Regions from separate parts of the Arthrobacter sp. NQ4 genome, predicted to be linked through region 2. Evidence: predicted binding sites of a transcription regulator. Region 2 holds the regulator's gene; each other region holds the start of a gene.
The links. The regulator LexA, encoded in region 2, represses DNA repair genes until DNA is damaged. The targets are predictions, from matches to a motif close to TCGAACANNTGTTCGA.
Positions count from the first base shown of each region.

Region 1 (6,918 bases), on a different contig from region 2:
GACGCCCAGCCTTTCCAGCAGGGGCCTGTGGCTGTCCATCAGGTGGGAACTGACATCGACGGCCATGAGATCCAATTCCGCCCTGACGTTGTCCACCACTGTGGGGGCGGGAAGTCCAGGTTTGATGTTGCGCAGTTCGACGTCGCCCAGGGGAAGGGACAGCTGCCCCTCCAGCACCCCAAAGCCTTTCCGCGGGCCATTGGCTGATTCAAGCTGCTGCAAATGGTGCACCAGGTCCGCGCGGTTGGCGGTGCCTCCGGCTTCGCGGTGCAGGGAATCAAAGGCCCCCAGCTGTGCAAGGCGCCTGATGCTTGGCTTGCTGAGCCGCGAGCGCGCCCGGAGATCCGCAAGTGAGTCATAGGGCTGGCCGGCGACAATCCGCTTCAGTTCTGCAGCAGAGAGGCCGTAAATCCCGTTCAGGCTGAGCCTGATTCCCAGCCTGCCGGCGTCCCTGCCTGTCCCGATCCGCTCCACCCGGTATTCGGCTTTGCTGCGGTTAATGTCCAGGGGAAGGATGGGGATGCCCAGCCGGCGGGCTTCGGCCACGAGCAGCCGTTTGGGGTACATGCCGGGGTCGTGCTCCCATAATCCTGCAAGGAAGGCTTCCGGGTGGTGTGTCTTGAGCCAGGCGGACTGGTAGGTGGGGACAGCGAAAGCAGCCCCGTGGGCTTTGCAGAAGCCGAAGCTGGCAAAGGACTTCAACGTCCCCCACACTTTGTCCACCACCTCGGGGGCGTACCCCCTGGCCTTGGCGTGGCACCGGAAGTACTCCTCCACCCGCGCTTCTCCGGCCTCGCTGCTGAGTGCCCGGCGGAATTCGTCGGCTTTTGCCAGGCCGCAGCCGGTCATGACGTGGAGGGTTTTCAGGATCTGCTCGTGGAAGACGGTGACCCCGTGGGTTTCCTGCAGCACCGGCTTGAGGTCAGGGTGCGGGTAGACCTCAGGGGCGAATCCGTGCCGGTGTTCCAGGAAGGGCCGCACCATGTCCGATTTCATCGGTCCCGGGCGGAACAGTGAAATATCGATGATGAGGTCGTTGAACTCCCGCGGCGCCATTTTGCCGATCAGTTCCCGCTGCCCGGGTGATTCGATCTGGAAGCAGCCAAGGGTATGCGTGCTCCTGATCAGCTCATAGGTGGCTTCGTCGTCGAGGGGGACGGCGTTGAGGTCTATCCGGCCGTTGGCGGCAATGTAGTCGGGGCCGGAACCTTCCGGGCCCGCAGGGTGGTTCCCCGCCTTGACCACTTCCTCCCTGGAGGGATGGATCCTGATGATCTCCCGGACCGCAAACGCCATGGCGCTTTGCATGCGGACACCCAGGACATCGAGTTTGAGCATGCCCATGGGGTCCATGTCATGTTTATCGAACTGGCTCATGGGCAGTCCAAGACCGCTGGGCTGGACCGGGGTGCGGTCCAGGAGGGTGGCATCACCCAGGATGACGCCGCACGGGTGCATGGATATGTGGCGGGGCAGCCGGTCGAGCCGTTCGGTCAGGTCCACCAGCAGGTCCAGTTGCTGGTTGCCATGGGCGTCGCGTTGCTCCACCCGGCCGGCAAACTCTCGCAGTTCCGGTTTTTCCTGCAGTGCTTCCCGGAATTTCCGTGCAGAGAACCGCCACAGCTGCTTGGCGATCTCCCCCACCTCGTCTTCGTCCATGCCCAGCGCCAGGCCGGCGTCGCGCACGGCACCACGGGCGCGGTATCCGTTCTGCATGCTCATCAGGGTTACCCGTTCAGAGCCGAAGCGTTCGAAGATGCGGTGGTAGACGTTGTGGCGTTCAGCGCTTTCGACGTCGATGTCGATGTCCGGAAGGGTGGCGCGGTCGTTGGAGAGGAAACGTTCAAAGATCAGGTCGTGCTGGAGGGGATTCACATGGCTGACGTCGATCAGGTAATTGACCAGGCTGGATGCTCCCGATCCTCTTGCTGCCGCCCTGACCCCCATGTCCTGGATCATCCGGGACACCTCGGCAACAGTGAGGAAGTACGAGGAGAAGCCCAGGTTGTCGATGATCCCCAGCTCATGGTCCAGGCGGGCCAGGATCTCCTTCTCCGTGTTGCCAGTGGCGCCCGGGAACCTCCGGCCGATTCCTGCATGGCAACGCTGGATGAGTTCAGCGTGCGGATCCTGGCTGATGCCAATAACGGATGCTTCGGGAACCACGGGCTGTTTCCATCCCATGTCTGAGGTGGGATCGATCCGGCAGAGATCGGCGAGCGCCTCCGTCTGCGTCATCAGCTGCTTGAGGTCTGCGGCACCATAACCGGCAGCGGAAATGATTTCCTTGCCCAGCCCCAGCATCTGCGCCGGGGTTTTCAGCCACCCCTGGCCAGTGGGCTGCAGGAGTGGTTCCCCTGCCAGTTCGGGCAGGGACTTCAATGTCCGGGCCGAATCCAGGACGTCAGCGGTTGGTGCTCCGTCCGCAGCGCAGTACCTAACGGCATTGGACAGGACCGCCGGTACCTGGTGTTCCTCGGCGAGCCTGAGCATGCGCACAGCATGCGCCGTGCTCATCGGGGTACCAGGTGCGCTGAGTTGGGAGACGATTTCAGCCACCACGGTTCCGGCGGGCATGGCGTCGAGCCACTGCTTGAAGAGGGTCCGGGGCCGCAGGTAGCGCCGTCCGCCCATGGCCCGGCCCACATCCGAATCAGGGCCGAGCAGTACGGTGAGCACCGGCTTAAGGGTTTGGGGGTCCAGGGTGCGGGAGGCCAGTTCGGCGCGGGTGACAGCAGCGGGCACCACTCCCCCGGCTTTCCCCGAGGTCCTTGCGTGGGCGTCGGAAACCAGGCGGCACAGCGCACGGTATCCGGCACCGTTGTTTTGTCCGCGGGCCAGCACCACCACCCTGCCTGACACCTGCGTTCGGTGATCGCCGTCGTCGTCAAACACTGCAAGGTCCACCCCCACAATGGGGTCGATGCCCGCTGCCATGCAGGCCTTGAGGTGCTTGATGGTTCCGTAGAGGCCATCCCGGTCTGTACAGGCGAGGGCTGTGGCACCGTCAGCGGCGGCAGCCATGGCCAGTTCCTCCGGCCAGGAAACACCGTAATGGGCGCTGAACGCCGTGGAAACGTGAAGGTGGGTGAAGCTCATGCTGGACTGGTCAGGCTGTTCTGTGGCGGAGGGCGTCATGGATCCGCAGCAGCCGCCAGCGGTTGCTGCGGAGATGGCGGGTCAGGTCAAGGGTGAGGGGTTCTGCGCCGACCGGTTCTTCCGGCGCAGCGGAACGGGAGGCTGCCCGGGAGGGCAGAACCTGCACGCGCCAGATTTCGTGATCCACCACGCCCTGGCCGCTTCCCAGCGGTGCCCTGCTGTCCTCCGCCCACCATTGCCGGCGTTCGTACCACCGGAGGGGTTCGGCGCAGACGGTGTAGGAAGCCCCGGCCCAGGTCAACGATTCCGGCTGTCCGGCTTCGTTGCACACCACGTCAACAGACTCGCTGAACATGCCCATGCGCACCTCCCGGACGATTCTCCCCATAACAGGTATTCGAATATGTATTCGAATAAAACCAGTCTACGCCGGGATGGCATCAAAACATAGGCGGGGGTGGACGGGGCGTGCGGCAGGGAGCAGGATGTTGGCATGAGTACCGATGACGCACTCCTGAAGCAGGCCAGCATCAAGACCGAGGACTCCACCCTGGTCGCCACGTTCGATATCGACGGCACCATACCGGTATCCGGTGCCTACGTGGTGGGGTTGATGGGAGCCTCGCCTGATTATTCGGCGCAGCGCCGGCTGTGCATTGAGTTCATGAACGGGGAGGCCATCGCCTGCTACGCGTTCAACCGGGACCAGGGAATCGAAGAGGATTACGACCTGTCCGGCGTCACCCACTCACAGAGCAGCATCACCGGCAGCTTTCCCCTGACGGCGTTGAACGGGCTCGGGCAGGGGCATGTCCTGTCCGCCTTCAGTGAGGCGGACGGACGGGAGTTCCAGCACGGGGTGCCGGTGGAGGAAGCGCTCTAAGCTCTTCCTCAGCTGTTTTCTTTATGGATCCGCAGTTCAAGTTCAATGAACGCGGAGATCATGGCCCGGTAGGTTGACTCCACGATGTCCGGGTCAATGTCCTTTTTCTCGGCAGCAGCCCGCACGTGTTCAATGATCCGCTCCACCCGGCCCGGGGCGCGCACCTCGGCGTCATCACCCTTCAGCGTGCCGGCGATCCTGATCAGCCGCTCGCGGCGGGCGATGAGGGTGACAATCTGCTCATCCACCTCGTCAACAGCAACCCGGACGGCAGCGAGCTGTTCCCTGTCGGCCCGGGCATCCCTATCGTTTCCTTGAATTGTCGCCATCATCTGACAGTATCGAAGCATGGAGCCCAGAGTCGACTTTATCTCCCTCGGTGTCCGCAGTGTCGAGGCCTCGCGCGCCTTCTACGTGGACGGCCTTGGCTGGCCCGTCCACCGCGAGGTTGCCGGGGAAGTCCTGTTCATCCAGGTGAACCATGGGCTGGTGCTCTCCCTCTGGGACAGCACCCAGATGCAGGCCGAAGCCGGCACCAGTCCTCCCGCCGGCGTCCCCGGCATCACGCTCAGCCACAACCTGGGAAGCCCGCAGGAAGTGGACAGCGTCATGGAACAGGCTGCGGCGGCCGGTGCTGCCATCGTTGCCGAGCCCGTCACCAAGGCGTGGGGCGGCTACGCAGGATATTTTGCCGACCCTGACGGGTTCCGCTGGGAAGTGGCGTACAACCCCACCTGGGCAGTGGACGACGCCGGCACGGTCACCGTCTGACGGGCGGCGGCCCCGGCGGGGCTGCTAGAACAGGGCTTCCACCGGGCGGATCAGTTCCGGGCCGTTGTTGCGGACATTGCCCACTTCCTTGCCCACGGAGTCCACCTGCCAGTCGGCGGCTGCCTCCTTAACCCCTGACCGCACCAGGTCAACGAGTGCAGCGGCATCGTCCGCCTGCGGGTCCAGCCAGGCCTCCATCGTGGCCTTGTCCATGGGCAGCGGCACCCTGTCATGCAGCTCGGTCAGTTTCCCGAAGATGGTGGATTCCGTCCCTGGCGGCGGCGTGTCGGCCGTGAGGATCGACGTCGACAGCAGCCAGCGTCCGGGCTCCCCCTCCGGCACGGACGGGTCCTTCCACCACTCGTAGAGGCCGGCGAAAACCAACCCATGGTCCCCGCCCGGGTGCACGTAGTAGGGCTGCTTCGATTTCCCGGGCCCCTGCTTCCATTCGTAGTAGCCGTCCGCCGGGACGGCGCAGCGGCGGGACTGCACAGCCTTCCGGAAGGCCGGCTTCTCCAGCACGGATTCGCTCCGGGCATTGATCATGCGGGATCCGATCCCGGGATCCTTTGCCCAGGACGGGACCAGGCCCCAGCGCGCCACATGCAGCTGGCGGACCTGCCGGGGCTCGGCATCGCCATCCACCAGCCGCTCCAGCACGATGGGGACCGCGTCGGTGGGTGCCACGTTCCAGGACGGCGGGATGGTGACCTCGTCCTCCAGCCCGGCGTCGAATTCGGCCAGGAGATCACCCACGGCGCGTGCCATTACGTAGCGTCCACACATGCCACCAGCTTGCCACCGCCCGCCACAAACTGTCATCCAGGCACCGCAGCGGCCACCCGGCACGGGGGAATACCGCCGGCCACGCTACGGTTGACAGTAAGGAAACCTTTCAAGCGACGTATAGGAGATCCCTGTGGACTTCACTCCCGAATCCGGCACCATCACCATGTTTTCCACCACCTGGTGCGGCTACTGCAACCGGCTGAAGAAGCAGCTGGACGCACAGGGCATCGGCTACACCGAAATCAACATCGAAGAGGTGGACGGCACGGCTGAACTCGTGGAGCAGCTGAACGGTGGCAACCGCACCGTCCCCACGGTCCTCTTCCCGGACGGCACCGCGGCAACCAACCCGTCCGCCGCGGAGGTCAAGAGCCGCCTGGCCGCCTGACCGGCCGCCGCACCACAACTGTTGCGGGTCATGCCCCCAGGCTGCTGAAGGAAGCAGTTTCCAGGGTGGCATGGCCCGCATACGTGTTAAGGATGGCCTGCTCGACCGCGGCGACGTCCAGGCCTGGCACCAGATCGTTGGCGGCGCCGGCGGTGGCGGGATCCCAGTCCAGGCCGAGCGCGGCATAGCTGTCGGTAAGGACCTTCCGGATCGGGGCGGAGTCCTCCACCACAATCACCGAGCTGAAGAGCCAGCCGCCGGAGACAACCCGCTGGGCGGTGCCCACCAGTTTCACCCTCCGGGAGCTGTCTGCGGGGTCGGTACCGTGGACACTGAATTCGCCGGGACAGTATTCACCGGGAATTTCACCCACGGCCGCCTGCACGCCCACGCTCCGCAGCGCCTCCGCAAACAGGTCCCCGAAGTAGCCGAACCGGGCTTTGGATCCGGCGACGGCGTCGGTATCCGGTTCAATGTGGTCCACCACCAGGGTGCCCCGGTGGTAGGCGGCAGCGCGGCCGCCCGCCCTCCGGACCAGGGGTTCGAAGCCGTTGTCCCGGCAGGCCTGGGCTGCGGCGTCGAATCCCGGCAGCCGGGTATCCCGCTGCCCGAACGCCACGGTGGGCGACGGCCGGTACAGCCGAAGGGTGGGACCAATGGCGCCGCTCCGTGCCCTTGCCAGCAGCTCCAGGCCGAATTCGAGGTCCCGGCCCGCGCCGAGCGACACGTCCTGCCGCACCACGGTGAGCGTGCTGGATCCGGTACCGGTGTGGTGCATTGTGGCGAAGCTCCCATGGTGTGGCGGCGACAATTTCAACGTCGACAGGTTTCAGTGGCGGCGGTTCATGGCCCGCGGACGGGCAGGCCACCCCTAGGTTACGCCCGACGGCGGCAGCCGCCTTAACGTCCCCGCCGCCCCACCCACAGCGCGTGCAGCAGCGGAAGGGCCGACGCGGTCATCAGCACATTGCCCAGCGCAAGGTCGTCG
Region 1 covers NZ_JARETC010000002.1:394,262-401,179, forward strand. Annotated here, with positions in the region: gene PUN51_RS05615 (DNA polymerase III subunit alpha) at 1-3,099, opposite strand, end outside; gene PUN51_RS05620 (DUF6504 family protein) at 3,110-3,460, opposite strand; gene PUN51_RS05625 (hypothetical protein) at 3,593-3,982, shown strand; gene PUN51_RS05630 (chorismate mutase) at 3,991-4,314, opposite strand; gene PUN51_RS05635 (VOC family protein) at 4,331-4,753, shown strand; gene PUN51_RS05640 (SOS response-associated peptidase) at 4,778-5,539, opposite strand; gene PUN51_RS05645 (mycoredoxin) at 5,673-5,930, shown strand; gene PUN51_RS05650 (lipoate--protein ligase family protein) at 5,959-6,708, opposite strand; gene PUN51_RS05655 (ABC1 kinase family protein) at 6,831-6,918, opposite strand, start outside.
Region 1: PUN51_RS05620 (DUF6504 family protein) is a predicted target of LexA. The motif match lies at 3,497-3,512, and genes of this name have one in related genera.

Region 2 (6,918 bases):
CTGTTCGCCACGCTGGATCCCACCGTCCGCAAGGCCGAAACCGCTGACGGCCTGGGGTACACCCTGGCCGATACCGTCGGATTCGTCCGTTCGCTGCCCACCCAGTTGGTGGAAGCCTTCCGTTCCACCCTGGAGGAGGTCGCCGACTCGGACCTGATCCTGCACGTGGTGGACGTTTCGCACCCTGACCCCGAAGGGCAGATCGCAGCGGTCCGGAAGGTCTTCAGCGAAGTCGATGCCCGTAAGGTGCCGGAAATCATCGTCCTGAACAAGGCCGATGCAGCCGACCCCTTCGTGGTGGAGCGGCTGAAGCAGCGCGAGCCGCGGCACGTGGTGGTCTCCGCCCGGACGGGGGAGGGCATTCCGGAACTCCTGAAGGCCATCAGTGAGTCCATTCCCCGGCCATCGGTCAAGATGGAGTTGCTCATTCCGTACGACCGCGGGGACCTGCTCAGCAAGCTCCACGAGTCCGACGCCGAAATCCTCAGCCTGGACCACGTTGAGGCAGGCACCAGGGCTGCCGTGATGGTCCGGGAGGGCCTCGCGTCTGAACTGGAACCATTCGTCGTCAATGACTGACCCCGCGGCCGGCGAAGCTGCGCAGACGGCGGGCGAGCAGTTCGTTCTTGAACTGCTCGACCGCGCCGTCGCCGGCATGGGCGGACAAAGCCGCACCGGACAACACGAAATGGCCCGCCAGGTGGCCCGGGCCATCGAAACGGGCAACCACCTGTTGGTCCAGGCAGGCACCGGCACCGGCAAATCGCTCGCCTACCTGGTGCCGCTTATCGCCCATGCCCTGGAAAGCAACAAGCCGGCCCTGGTGTCCACGGCCACGCTGGCATTGCAGACCCAGATTGTGGGCAGGGATCTGCCCCGGCTCCTGAAGAACATCACGCCGGCACTGGACCGGCCGGTCAAGGTTGCCCTGGTCAAGGGGCGGTCCAACTACGTTTGCCGCCACAAGCTTGAAGGCGGGTTCCCTTCAGAGGAACCCTCGGAAGGTCAGCTCTTCTCCCTGGGAGAGGACACCAGCGTTCCACATTTCGCTGCTTCCGTGGGCGGACCATCGTCGCAGCTTGGCAAGGAAGTGGTGCGGCTCCGCGAATGGGCTGAAAAGACAGCCACCGGCGACAGGGACGAGCTCCTGCCGGGTGTGACCGACCGTGCCTGGCGCCAGGTTTCCGTGACGTCGATGGAATGCCTGGGGGCACAGAAATGCCCAATGGCCGCCGAATGCTTCAGCGAACTCGCCCGCCAGGACGCAGCCGACGCCGATGTGGTGGTGACCAACCACGCCATGCTGGCTGTCAGCGCGTTCGAGGGACTTGCAGTCCTGCCCGAATACGACGTCGTGGTGGTGGACGAAGCGCACGAACTGCAGGACCGGGTTACTGGCGCCGTGTCCGGACAGTTGTCCGTGGCCATGGTCCACGCTGCCGCTTCGGGTGCCCGGAAACATACCGCCATCACCGTTGATGCCCTGACCGCCGCAGCTGCCAACCTGGAGCTGGCTCTTGCCGGCGCGCCGAACGGTCTGCTTCCCAACGGGCTGAACGATGAACAGCTCGACTGCGTGGACCAATTGCGTGAAGCGTGCCGGGCCGCGTTGTCCGATTCCAAAGGGGACAGCAACACCACAGCCGACGGCGGGCGGCAGCTGGCGCGTTCCCGGCTGATGCTCATCCTGGAACTCTGCGAAAGGCTCATTGCTGCACGCGAGAACCGCGAAGTGGTGTGGTTTTCCCGCGCCAGCACCTTCGACCCCGGCCAGGGATACTCACCGCCCGATGACAGTGCACCGGTGCTGATCAACATAGCCCCACTATCCGTCGCCGGGAGGCTGCGGGAGGGGCTTTTTGCGGACCATACCGTCGTGCTGACCTCTGCCACCCTGGCCATTGGCTCCGCCTTTGAACCGGCGGCCGGGGGACTGGGCCTGGTAGGCGACGGAGCCCCCAGCTGGACGGGCGTGGATGTTGGCTCGCCCTTCGACTATCCCAAGCAGGGCATCCTCTACGTCGCCGGCCACCTGCCCAAGCCCGGCCGCGGCGTGTCACCGGAAGCGCTGTCAGAACTCGAAGCACTCATCAAGGCATCCGGTGGGGGCGCCCTGTGCCTGTTCTCCTCGCGTCGGGCCGCCGAAGAGGCCGCCGATGCCCTCCGGCCCAAGCTCAATATGACTGTTCTCTGCCAGGGCGAGTCGACCATGACCGCCCTGGTGAAGCAATTCGCCGACGAACCGGACACCTGCCTCTTCGGAACCATGTCCCTGTGGCAGGGCGTCGACGTTCCCGGAGGATCCTGCCGGCTGGTGGTGATAGACCGCATCCCCTTCCCGCGGCCGGACGATCCCCTCATGACGGCGCGTTCGCGTGCCGTGGCGCAGGCAGGGGGAAACGGCTTCATGTCCGTTTCCGCCACCCACGCGGCCATCCGGCTTGCGCAGGGGGCCGGCCGCCTGATCAGGTCTACCGGGGACAAAGGGGTGGTGGCCGTCCTGGACTCACGGCTGGCCACCGAACGCTATGCGGGATTCCTGCGCGGTGCGCTGCCCCCGTTCTGGGCCACCACCGATCGCGCCAAGGCGCTGGCTGCGCTCACCCGGCTTGGTGCCGACGCTTCCTGAGACACCGCCGGACAACGCCTGCGCGGATGCCGCGCAGGCGTGCGCAGGCTAGAGCGAACGCAGGACTGAGACGACCTTGCCCATGATGGTGGCGTGGTCGCCCAGGATTGGTTCGTACTGCGTGTTCTGGGGGAGCAGCCAGGTGTGTCCGTCGCGCTGGCGGAACGTCTTCACGGTCGCCTCGTCGTCCAGCAGGGCAGCAACAATGTCGCCGTTGGCAGCGTCAGCCTGCCGCCGCACCACCACCCAGTCGCCGTCGCAAATGGCGGCGTCCACCATGGAGTCACCGGCCACCCTCAGCATGAAAAGTTCGCCCTGGCCCACCAGCTGGCGGGGCAGCGGCATGACGTCTTCCACGAGCTGTTCGGCGAGGATGGGGCCGCCGGCGGCAATCCGGCCCACCAGCGGAACCATGGCCGTATCCAGCGCGGTGGGCAGTTCGGTGACCGTGGCGCCGCCGCCCGCAGCCTGCGGCGCAGGAGACGCGCCGGCGCCTTTGCCCCCGCCGTCGAGCGTGAGCGGCATCAGCACTTCCATGGCGCGCGGCCGCTTGGGGTCGCGGCGCAGGTAACCCAGCTTCTCCAACTGTGAGAGCTGGTGGGTCACGCTGGACAGGCTCGCAAGGCCGACGGTGTCGCCGATCTCGCGCATGGAGGGCGGATAACCGTTCTCGTTGACCGAGCGCTGGATGGTTTCGAGGATCTTTTTCTGCCGTGGGGTCAGGCCCTTGGCTGTCCTCTTGGATTGCGGGGCGGTCCTGCCCCCGGCGGCTGCTGCTGCCATATTCGCCAATGCCTTTCGCTTGCCGCCGGATCTTCCGTGTGCCGCTGTTCCACAGTGCCGCCGGAAGGACTCCCACTGTCATTGTCAGACCCTGCTGTTCAACTTCAGTGGTGGATGTTCTGTGGTTTCAAAACTAGGCCAGCCACATTGCTTTTTCAAACATTTGTTCTAGCGAGTCTCGACATTGTTCGTTGATAGGTGCTAAAACTTAACAAGCAAAGTTCGAACATGTGTTCTAACCAGCAGGTGCCCCATTCGAATACGCGGCCGGGAGAAGTCCCGGCGCGATATGAACGGCAAGGCAGCAGCGGGCGGACACCCGGGCAGCACGGCAAGTCCAGGAGGGCTTAGTTCATGTCAGCTTTATCTCTTCACCAGGTTTCACCTTCGTCCGCACCCCTGCGGCTGACCCGCCGGGGGAGGATCGTCCTGATCGGAGTTCCGCTCGTGCTCCTGGCCGTACTCCTGCTGTCGCTTTCGGGCCTCTTCCACTCCCCGGCCAAGGCCTCGGACTCGGCCGCCGACCTTGCCGTGACGCCCACCGTCACGGTGACCGTGCAGTCCGGCCAGTCGCTGTGGGCCATTGCGGGCGCCGTCGCTCCGGACCGGGACGCCCGGGACGTCGTGGCGGACATCGTCCAGCTCAACAACCTTGCCGCGGGCACCGTTCTTCCGGGCCAGCAGCTCTTCGTCCCCACTCACTGACCGTCCCCACTCACTGACCGTCCCCGCCCACTGACCGGCCGTCTACTGACCGGCGCCACCCCTGAGTTCGTGGCCTCTGCGAGAGTGGCCTGCCTGGCTGGCTGGCAAGCCCTGGAGCGGGCCGCCGCGGGACATGCCGAGGGCGAACAGGAACCGTCACATTTTCCGGTCGTTGCCGCGGCAACTAAACTGTTCAGGTGAACGACCAGCTAGAACGTCTGAACCGGCTTCCCCTCCGCAGCAACCTCCGCGGCCTGACCCCTTACGGGGCGCCCCAACTGGACGTCCCCATTCTGCTGAACGTCAATGAAAACACCCATGGTGTCCCCGCCGACGTGCGCGCAGCCATCAGTGCCGCCGTGACGGAGGCCGCTGCGGGTCTAAACCGTTACCCGGACCGTGAGTTCACCGCGCTCCGGAAGGCCCTGGCCGAATACCTCGGGCATGGGCTCGATGAAACCAACCTGTGGGCCGCCAACGGTTCCAACGAGGTCCTCCAGCAGATCCTCCAGGCCTTTGGCGGTCCGGGCCGCACCGCATTGGGTTTCCCGCCCACGTACTCCATGTACCCGCTGCTGGCCAGCGGAACAGACACGCAGTACATCACCGGGGAGCGCGCGGAGGGCTATGACCTCAGCGCGGAGTCGGCCGCGCGCCAGGTCAAGGAACTGCAGCCGAACATCGTGTTCCTCTGCTCGCCCAACAACCCCACCGGGACCGGACTTGGGCTGGACGTCGTGGAGTCCGTCTACGAGGCCGGTTCGGACAGCCAGGCCATCGTCATAGTCGATGAGGCGTACCACGAGTTCGCGCACGACGGAACGCCCAGCGCGCTGACGCTCCTGCCCGGCCGTGAGCGGCTGATCGTGTCCCGCACCATGAGCAAAGCGTTCGCCCTGGCGGGGGCCCGGCTCGGCTACATGGCCGCTGCACCCGAGGTCACCGACGCCCTGCGCCTGGTCCGCCTGCCGTACCACCTGTCCGCCATCACCCAGGCCACCGCCCTGGCCGCACTCGAACACCGCGAAGCGCTCATGGCCGACGTCGAGGACATTAAGAAGCAGCGGGACCGCATCGTGGCCGAACTGACCAGGATGGGCCTCAAGCCCGCCGCGTCGGACTCCAACTACGTGTTCTTTGGCGGCCTGGAAAATCCGCACCAGGTCTGGCAGGAACTGCTGGACGCGGGCGTGCTCATCCGGGACGTGGGCATCCCCGGCCACCTCCGGGTCACCGCAGGCACTGAGGCGGAAACCACAGCCTTCCTCACGTCCCTGGAACGCATCCTTGCCGGCCACGCCGCGCTTCGCGCCTAGACTTGATACTGCGGCGCTGGTCGCCTTGAACCACTCCTTCTCCCACTAAGGATCCTTCACCATGAGTCCAACCGGATCGAATACGGCTGCTGCCCGGACCGCCCGCATGGAGCGTGCCACCAGCGAGTCCTCCGTACTCGTGGAGATCAACCTCGACGGAACCGGCGTATCGGACATCGATACCTCGGTGCCGTTCTACGACCACATGCTGACCGCCCTGTGCAAGCACTCACTGATCGACATGACGGTCAAGGCCACCGGCGACACCCACATTGACGTCCACCACACCGTGGAGGACGTCGCCATCACTTTCGGCGAGGTCCTCCGGACCGCCCTGGGCAACAAAGCAGGGATCCGCCGGTTCGGCGAGGCCACCGTGCCGCTGGATGAGGCCCTTGCCAATGCGGTGGTGGACGTGTCCGGCCGCCCGTATCTGGTGCACGGGGGTGAGCCGGCGGGCCAGGAATACCACCTGATCGGCGGCCACTTCACAGGGTCCCTGACCCGCCACGTGTTCGAGGCCATCACCCTGCACGCCGGCATCTGCCTGCACATGAACGTGATTGCCGGCCGGGACCCGCACCACATCGTCGAGGCACAGTTCAAGGCCTTTGCCCGCGCCCTCCGCGCCGCCGTCGAACCGGATCCCCGGGTTGAGGGCATCCCGTCCACCAAGGGTGCGCTGTGAGCGGGCAGGTCCTGAAGGACGGGGCAATCATCGACCCGTCGGCGTCGCGCAGGCTGCCGTCGCCGGAGGGCAAGCCCACGGTCACGGTGCTGGACTACGGGTCCGGGAACGTCCGCTCGGCCGTGCGCGCGCTGGAACGTGCCGGCGCGGAAGTGGTCCTGAGCGCCAAGCCGGAAGACGTGCTGAACGCGGACGGCTTGGTGGTGCCGGGCGTCGGCGCGTTCGAGACCGTGATGCGCGAGCTCAAGGCCGTGGACGGCATCCGGCTCATCGGCCGGCGCGTGGCAGGCGGCCGCCCGGTCCTTGGGATCTGCGTGGGCCTGCAGGTCCTGTTTGAAGCCGGCGTCGAACACGGCACCGAAGCGCAGGGCATCGGCGAATGGCCCGGCAAGGTGGAGGCACTCCCCGCCGAAGTTGTTCCGCACATGGGCTGGAACACCGTCAAGGTCCCCGAAGGCTCGAAACTCTTTGCCGGCGTCGAAAACGAGCGGTTCTACTTCGTGCACTCCTACGGCGTGCAGGAATGGAACTTCGACGTCATCCAGCCCCGGATGGCGCCGCCCCTGGTTACCTGGTCCGAGCATGGCGGACCGTTCATCGCCGCCGTAGAAAACGGCCCGCTCTGCGCCACCCAGTTCCACCCCGAAAAGTCCGGCGATGCCGGTGCGCGGCTCCTGCGCAACTGGGTGGAAGGCCTGCGCAAGCCGGCCGCCGCTGACTCCGGCGCCCCGGCCGCCGACGCCGGCAGTGACGCCTAGATGTGGCCCGTACTCCTGACGGGCCTCGCCGGCCTGCTG
Region 2 covers NZ_JARETC010000003.1:39,810-46,727, reverse strand. Annotated here, with positions in the region: gene hflX (GTPase HflX) at 1-579, shown strand, start outside; gene PUN51_RS06660 (ATP-dependent DNA helicase) at 572-2,629, shown strand; gene lexA (transcriptional repressor LexA) at 2,678-3,412, opposite strand; gene PUN51_RS06650 (LysM peptidoglycan-binding domain-containing protein) at 3,767-4,117, shown strand; gene PUN51_RS06645 (histidinol-phosphate transaminase) at 4,315-5,433, shown strand; gene hisB (imidazoleglycerol-phosphate dehydratase HisB) at 5,495-6,121, shown strand; gene hisH (imidazole glycerol phosphate synthase subunit HisH) at 6,118-6,879, shown strand; gene PUN51_RS06630 (hypothetical protein) at 6,880-6,918, shown strand, end outside.

Region 3 (6,918 bases), on a different contig from region 2:
CGCTCCGGGGCCGAAGTGGAGGCCCGAGGCCACATCGATTGCTCCGTAGACGCCGTTATGAGGGGTCAAAAGGGCGTTTACGGAGCAATCGATGAGGCTTTACTCCTTGCCGAGGCCGGCGGCGGAGGTCTTTCCGTTGGAGACGCTGTTGAGGGCGCGCAGGTCGAAGATGCCGTTGATGTCGGCCTGCTTGGTGGTGCCTGCGGTCACGCCGTCGGCCAGGAGCTTCTGGTAGGTTCCGGCCAGCGGGTCAACGGTGAAGACGATGTTCTTCAGGGAGCGGTCAATGACATCCGCCTTCAGTTCGGCGCCGGCTGCTTCCTTGAGGGCTGCATTGATGACGGTGGCCTTGTCGCCGGCTGAAGCGCTGTTGAGCCATTCGACCGACTTCGCGTGGCCCTTCAGGAGTGCCTTGACGGTGTCCGGGTGGTCGGCCGCGAACTTCTGGTTCACGATCAGGATGGTGGTGGGGAACTCGCCCGGCTTGCCGGACAGCGAACCGTCCCACAGGTCCTTTTCGTCCACCAGCACCTTCGCGCCGGCATTCAGCACCAGGCGTGACGCCCACGGCTCAGGCAACCACGCGCCGTCGAGCTTTCCGTCCTGGAACAGCTTGAGGGTCTGGGCGTTCTCCGTGGGGTTGATGGCCACGTCACCGCTGCCGTCCACCCCGGTCTTGTACCCCTGGGAGGAGAGCCAGGCGCGCAGGGCCACGTCCTGGGTGCCGCCCAGCTGCGGGGAGGCGAGCGTCTTGCCCCGGAGGTCGGCGGCGGAGGTGATGTCCGGCTTGACCACCAGCTGCGCCCCGCCGGCTGCGGCGCCGGCGATGATGTTGATCGACTGGCCCTGGCTCTTCACGAAGGAGTTGATGGCCGGGTTCGGCCCAATGTAGGTGGCGTCGATGGCCCCTGCGTTCAGGGCTTCGATGGCTGCCGGGCCGGCGTTGAACACCTGGGTGCTGAGCCTGGTGCTGCCGAGTTCATCCTTGATGAAGCCTTTGCTGACGCCCACGAGGGCCGGGGCATGCGTGACGTTTCCAAAGTAGCCGAGCTTCAGTTCGGCCGCGGGGTTGCCTGACGGGGCAGCCTCCTGCGAGGCTGCCGGTGTCCCGCTGTTCACGGCGGACGCGACGGCGGCGCCCCCACCGATGAGGGCCAGGACGGCTGCCGCGATTCCGATCCTCAGGCCGAGCGGGCGTGTGGGCTTGGCGGGCTGCCCGGCGACGATGCGGGTGGAGCCGTGCTGGTCTTCCGGACTTTTGTCCTGCTGGTTTGCCATGGGGAAATCCTTTGCTGGGGTGGATGCTGAGACGAGATTACGGAGCGCCCAGCGGCCCCACAATCAACCCCGTAGCGGGCGTTCATGCGGCGACGCGAACGCTCAACGCGGCGTAGTGCGGCGTCAAAAATCGTCGTGCGGGGACGCTGTTCGGAGGTCCGGCGGAGGAGGCCCTGTTCGACGCCGGGACGCAACGGCGGCCTTCGACGCCATCAGCAGGTGCGGGCCGTGATTCGCGTGCCGCATTGTGGGTACGTGCACGGCATGGGGATTTTGTAAAACTAATCAAGGAGACTCTCATGTTGCTTTGGATTGCCATCATCATCGCCGTTCTCTGGCTTCTCGGATTGCTCGCGAACATTGGCGGCGGCCTGATCCACATTCTGTTGGTTGTCGCAGTGGTGGTCCTGATCTTCCACTTCGTCCGTGGCAGGTCCCGCGTCTAGCAACCCCGCGTCCCCGCCGCCGGCCCAGCGTCCGGCGGCGGGAACCGTCGGCCCCAGGCCGCCTTGCAGCCCCAGGCCGCCTTGAGCTCTTCAGGCGCCTGACCCCTCACGCCGCCTTGACCAAGGGCAGCTCGTCCCAGTGCGTTGTATAGCGGGGCGAGCGCATGTCACGTTTCATGGTCCAGTCCAGCCCGGACCTGATGCCCGCGTGCCCCAGCCCGATGGTGCCCCGCCCGAAGCGGCGGCTCACATCCTCAAGCAGCGGCCCGATGCCGCGTTCCTCATGCCGGTTCTCGAAGGGCTCCAGGGGCGGCTGGTTTCCCGTGGGCCGCAGGTCGGTGAGCATCAGCCCCGCCTTGGCGTATTTGAGCCCGTCCCGGATACTGGGCAGCAGCGCATGCGCCGCCCTGGTGAGCAGCAGCGGATCCGCCGTAGGCATGGGCAGCGTGACGCATACAGACGGGTACGCCTGCTCGTGGTCCCGGAAGGGGGACGTGGCAGCAAACGCCGTCAGGACCTTTGCCTGCAGCCCGTGCTTTGAGAGCCTGGCGCTCGCCTGCTGCCCGTAGATGCTGAGCACCTCCCGAAGTCCGGCGGCGGTGGTCACAGGGGTGGCGAAAGAGCGGGAAAAAATCAGCTGGTCGCGGCCGATGCGCTCTTCTTCCATCGGGATGCAGGGGGTGCCCCGCAGTTCCAGGACCGTGCGCATCAGCACCACCGAGAACTTATCCCTGATCATTACCGGATCCGCCCGGACAAGGTCCTGGACAGTGACGATGCCCAGCACATTGAGGCGCTTTGTGAGCCGCCCGGCAATGCCCCAGATCTCATCGACAGGAAGCCGGGACATCAAACCCTCCCGCACGTCACCCGGAACGGATTCCCACAGGCAGACTCCGCCAAAGGCGGGATTGTTCTTGGCCCATTTATTGCAGAGTTTCGCCAGGGTTTTAGTGGGGGCGATGCCAACGCACACGGGAACCCCCACGTGCCGCCGGACTGCCTCTTTCATCCTCCGGCCAAGGGACAGCAGCTCGTCCGGGGTGCCCTTGACGCCCAGGAATGCCTCGTCGATGCTGTAGACCTCCAGCCAGGCCGAGTACCTGCCCAGCAGTTCCATTACGCGGGAGCTGATGTCGCCGTACAGCTCATAGTTGCTGGATTTTGCCACCAGGCCCCACTCCTTGGCCCGCGGCGCGAGTTTGAACCACGGTTCGCCGGTGGCGATGCCCAGTGCCTTCGCTTCCGGGGAACGGGTCACGGCGCAGCCGTCATTGTTGGAGAGCACCACCAGCGGCCGCCCTTCCAGGGAGGGGTCGAAGGCGCGCTCGGCGGAGGCGTAGAAGCAGTTGACGTCCACGTGCGCGATCTGCGGCATCTGCCGCATGTGGACGGGCTTAGCCATGCTGGTCCCCAAGCGCGGGCAGCTCAGACATGGTGCAGGCACCTGGTGGCAACGCCCCAGATGGTCAGCTCGGACAGTGCGGGCACGTGGATGTCCGGGTACTTGGGGTTCTCCGCCTGCAGCACCACGCCAGTGCGGGTGATGCGCAAGCGCTTGACCGTCAGTTCCCCGTCCAGGACGGCGATCACCACGGCCCCGTCCCTGGGCTCGAGGGCACGGTTGACGATCAGTTCGTCCCCGTCGCTGATGCCGGCACCCTCCATGGAATCCCCCGTCACCCGGACCACGAAGGTGCTGGTGATGTCCTTGATCAGGTGCGCGTTCAGGTCGATCCGGCCGTCGAAGTAGTCCTGTGCCGGCGACGGAAAGCCCGCCGCCACCGCGACCGGGGAAATCAGCACCGAGAACAACGAGGCGCCCGCGTCTATCACGCGGGGACCGACAATAACGCCCACAACACACCTTTATTCGAAAATATGTTCGATAGTTTCAGTGTAGCCCCGAGGGCTGACAACGGGCAGTCCCGCTCGGGGGGACTAGACTCAGGCCACTGTCTGCTCTGGGGGAAACGATGCGGTTGGTACGGCTTTGGTGGATTGCGGCGGCGATGACGCCGGGACTGGCGGGGTGCGCGTACAGCGAGGTACCCGAGGGGCAGGCTCCAGTGCCGCCGCCCCCGGCCACCGCTGCCGCCCAGCCCGGCGCCGATCCGCGTGCTTCCGGGGTGGAAGACATGCGCCAGTGGTCCCAAGAGCAACTGCAGCCCAGGTTGCCCGGCGAGTTCGCCGGTTCCACCAGCTCGAACACCACGGTCAGCTTCGGATTCACTGGCGCGGAACCGGGTGGCTATGAGGTGCATTTCACCTGCGAGGGTCCGGTGACGGCAGAGGTTTCGCTTGCCAGCCAGGCCGGCGCCGAAGTCCTTCCCCCGCTGCAGGTCCCCTGTGACGGGAACATCTTCAAAACGCAGGTGGCGCTCGCCGTCCGGGGAGTGGACTTCGTCATGACTCCGGAAGGCGGAGCAGAGGGCCGTTACGCCTTCCGGCTGGTGCCGGCCTCCGCGAAGCCTCCCACCACGGTGCTGCCGGGAACGGATGGGCTGAAGGCCGTGGTCCGCTCCAGTCAGACGTCCGCAACGGGACCCGAGGTGGAGCTCAAGGGCCACATGGACAGGGACGGGGCCGGATGCGTCATCCTGCAGGCTGCCGACGGGAACGATTACACCCTGATCTTCCCCGAAGGAACCAGTTTCGACGCTGAAACGCTGGTAATGCCCGGCGGCCAGCGTCTTGCCGCCGGCGCCCCGGTAGTCCTCAAGGGCACCAGCGCCCCGGCCGATGAAAGCCTAAGCATGTGCCTGAACTACGCCCGGCTCCTGTCCGTGGAATCGGCGCACGGGAGCCAACCGCCCACGTAGACTTGCAGGATGCGGTTGGTAGCAAGCGATATTGACGGAACGATCCTCGGACACGACGGAAAAATCAGTGACCGCACCATCCGTGCCTTCCACGCCTGCCGGGATGCCGGCGTCGAACTGGTGTTTGTGACCGGACGCCCGCCCCGCTGGCTGCACCCCCTGGAGGAACAGCTGGGCCACACCGGCCGGGTGATCTGCTCCAATGGTGCCGTCGTGTGGGACCTTGAAGCGGACCGCCTGGTCTCCGCCCGCACACTGGCCATCGAGACCGTCCTGGAAGCCCGCCGCATCATCAAGGGGCTCCGCCCGGCTGCGCTGTTCGCCGCGGAAACGCTCACCGGATTCCACCTGGAACCGGGCTTCATCGAAAACGACTCCAGCGAACTTCTCGCCGAATTCACCCCGGCGCCGTTGAAGCAAACCCTCACGGACGATGACTCCGTGGTCAAGTTCCTCGCCATCGTCCGCGATGGCACTCCGGACGATTTCCTCGCCGAGGTGGCGCCCGCCGTCGAACACCTGGCCGCCACCACCCACTCCTCCCCGGGCGTTGCGATGCTGGAACTGTCGCTGCCCGGCGTGAACAAGGCCGTCACGCTTGCCGAATACGCACGCGCACTGGGCATCGACGCCGCAGACGTGGTGGCCTTCGGCGACATGCCCAACGACATCGAGATGCTCCGCTGGGCCGGTCATGGGTACGCGATGGCCAGCGGCCATCCGGAAGCCATCCGCGCGGCCGGGCAGCAGGCGCCGCATTTTGACGACGACGGCGTGGCCCAGGTTTTGGAGGCCCGGCTCGCTGCCCTGGGCGTCCAGTTTTCCTGACGCCCGGGCTGTCCTGGACCCGGCACCCCCATTTTCACAGCTTGCGCTCACCTGGCGTTTACCTTCCCTGCGTAGCGTGAAGCGTGGAGAGCAGGCACCCTCCCGCCGGCTCGAAGGGGGCAACGATGGCACGAAACGTCAGGCAGCACGCGGCCGATGCGCCGCAGCGCAAAGCAACGCCCGCTCCGCACTGGAAACAGTTGCGCCAGGGTGACCGGGTCCGGGTCCTGTTCGCGCCCGGATTCGAGGCAGGCGGCGTGGTGGACACCGTCACGGCGGACCACACCGCGGTATGGGTCCACCTGGACGCCGGCCGTGGGCGGACCCTGCTGCACTGCGGCGACGGCGTGGACATCCTTCCCTGCGGAGAGACCGCCTGCCTGGACTGACGGTGGGTTTCCACTCATGGTGGGGGCGGTAGGCTCGCAGTGTGAGCCTGCCTTTCTTCGAGCACCCTGACGACGCCGGGCGGCAGCTTCCCATCGCCATGGCGCACCGAGGATTCTCGGCTGAGGGCCTGGAAAACTCCATGGCCGCGTTCCGCGCCGGCGTCGACCTCGGCTTCCGCTACCTCGAAACGGATGTGCACGCGACGGCGGACGGCGTGCTGCTGCTCTTCCATGACGAAACCCTGGACCGGGTCACGGACGGCAGGGGCCGGGTGGCGGAACTTCCGGCCGCGGACGTGGCCAGGGCGCGGATCAACGGCCGCGAGCCCATCCCCACGTTCGACGAACTGGTCACCCAGCTTCCCGAAGCGCGGCTGAACCTCGACGTCAAGGACTGGGGCTCGGTCCGCAGCACCGCTGCCGCGATCGAGCGGCACCAGGTGCACCACCGCGTTCTGGTGACCAGCTTTTCGGACCGCCGGCGGCGCGCGGTGCTGAAACTGCTCAGCCAGCCTGTGGCTTCGTCCGCCGGAGTGGCCTTGAGCGCCCTCTTCACCTTGCTGGGGCCTGCGCTTCCACGTCCGGCGTTCCGGTGGCTCATGCGCCGGGTGCTCCGGGACGTGCATGCTCTGCAAGTGCCCGTCCGCTATGGGCGGGTGCCTGTAGTCACCACCGGTTTCATCCGGCGGGCGCATGACCTGGACCTGGTGGTTCATGTGTGGACCATCAACGATGCCGGCGAGATGCACCGGCTCCTCCAGTTGGGGGTGGACGGCATCGTCACCGACCGGGCGGACCTGCTCCGCGACGTGCTGCGCGCCCGAGGCCAGTGGCCGGAGAAGCCCGGGCAGGCTAACCGGGCGCCCGGCCCAGCTGCCTAGCCTCTGGCCTGCTCCCGGCTGCCTAGCCCCCGGCCTGTTCCCGGGCGCCTAGCCCTGGTCTGTTGCGGTGGGCGCCGTGGCGTCCCCGGCCAGGCCGGCGTCGTCCGTTGTGCCGTTCTGCTCCCGCTCGCCGTGCGCCCTGCTGTTGTGCGCCTTGTCGTTGTCGGCGTCGCCGCCCAGTGGGCTGTTGGAGACCGGCCCAGGGGCAGCCCCGGTTTTGAGGCCGGGCGCCTTCTGCTTCTCCGCCTCCATTGCGTTTGAGCCTTCGCTCAGG
Region 3 covers NZ_JARETC010000008.1:125,581-132,498, forward strand. Annotated here, with positions in the region: gene PUN51_RS14515 (ABC transporter substrate-binding protein) at 100-1,278, opposite strand; gene PUN51_RS14520 (lmo0937 family membrane protein) at 1,578-1,724, shown strand; gene PUN51_RS14525 (Y-family DNA polymerase) at 1,831-3,129, opposite strand; gene PUN51_RS14530 (LexA family protein) at 3,153-3,584, opposite strand; gene PUN51_RS14535 (hypothetical protein) at 3,737-4,546, shown strand; gene PUN51_RS14540 (HAD family hydrolase) at 4,556-5,374, shown strand; gene PUN51_RS14545 (hypothetical protein) at 5,500-5,763, shown strand; gene PUN51_RS14550 (glycerophosphodiester phosphodiesterase) at 5,805-6,644, shown strand; gene PUN51_RS14555 (hypothetical protein) at 6,693-6,918, opposite strand, start outside.
Region 3: PUN51_RS14530 (LexA family protein) is a predicted target of LexA. The motif match lies at 3,598-3,613, and genes of this name have one in related genera.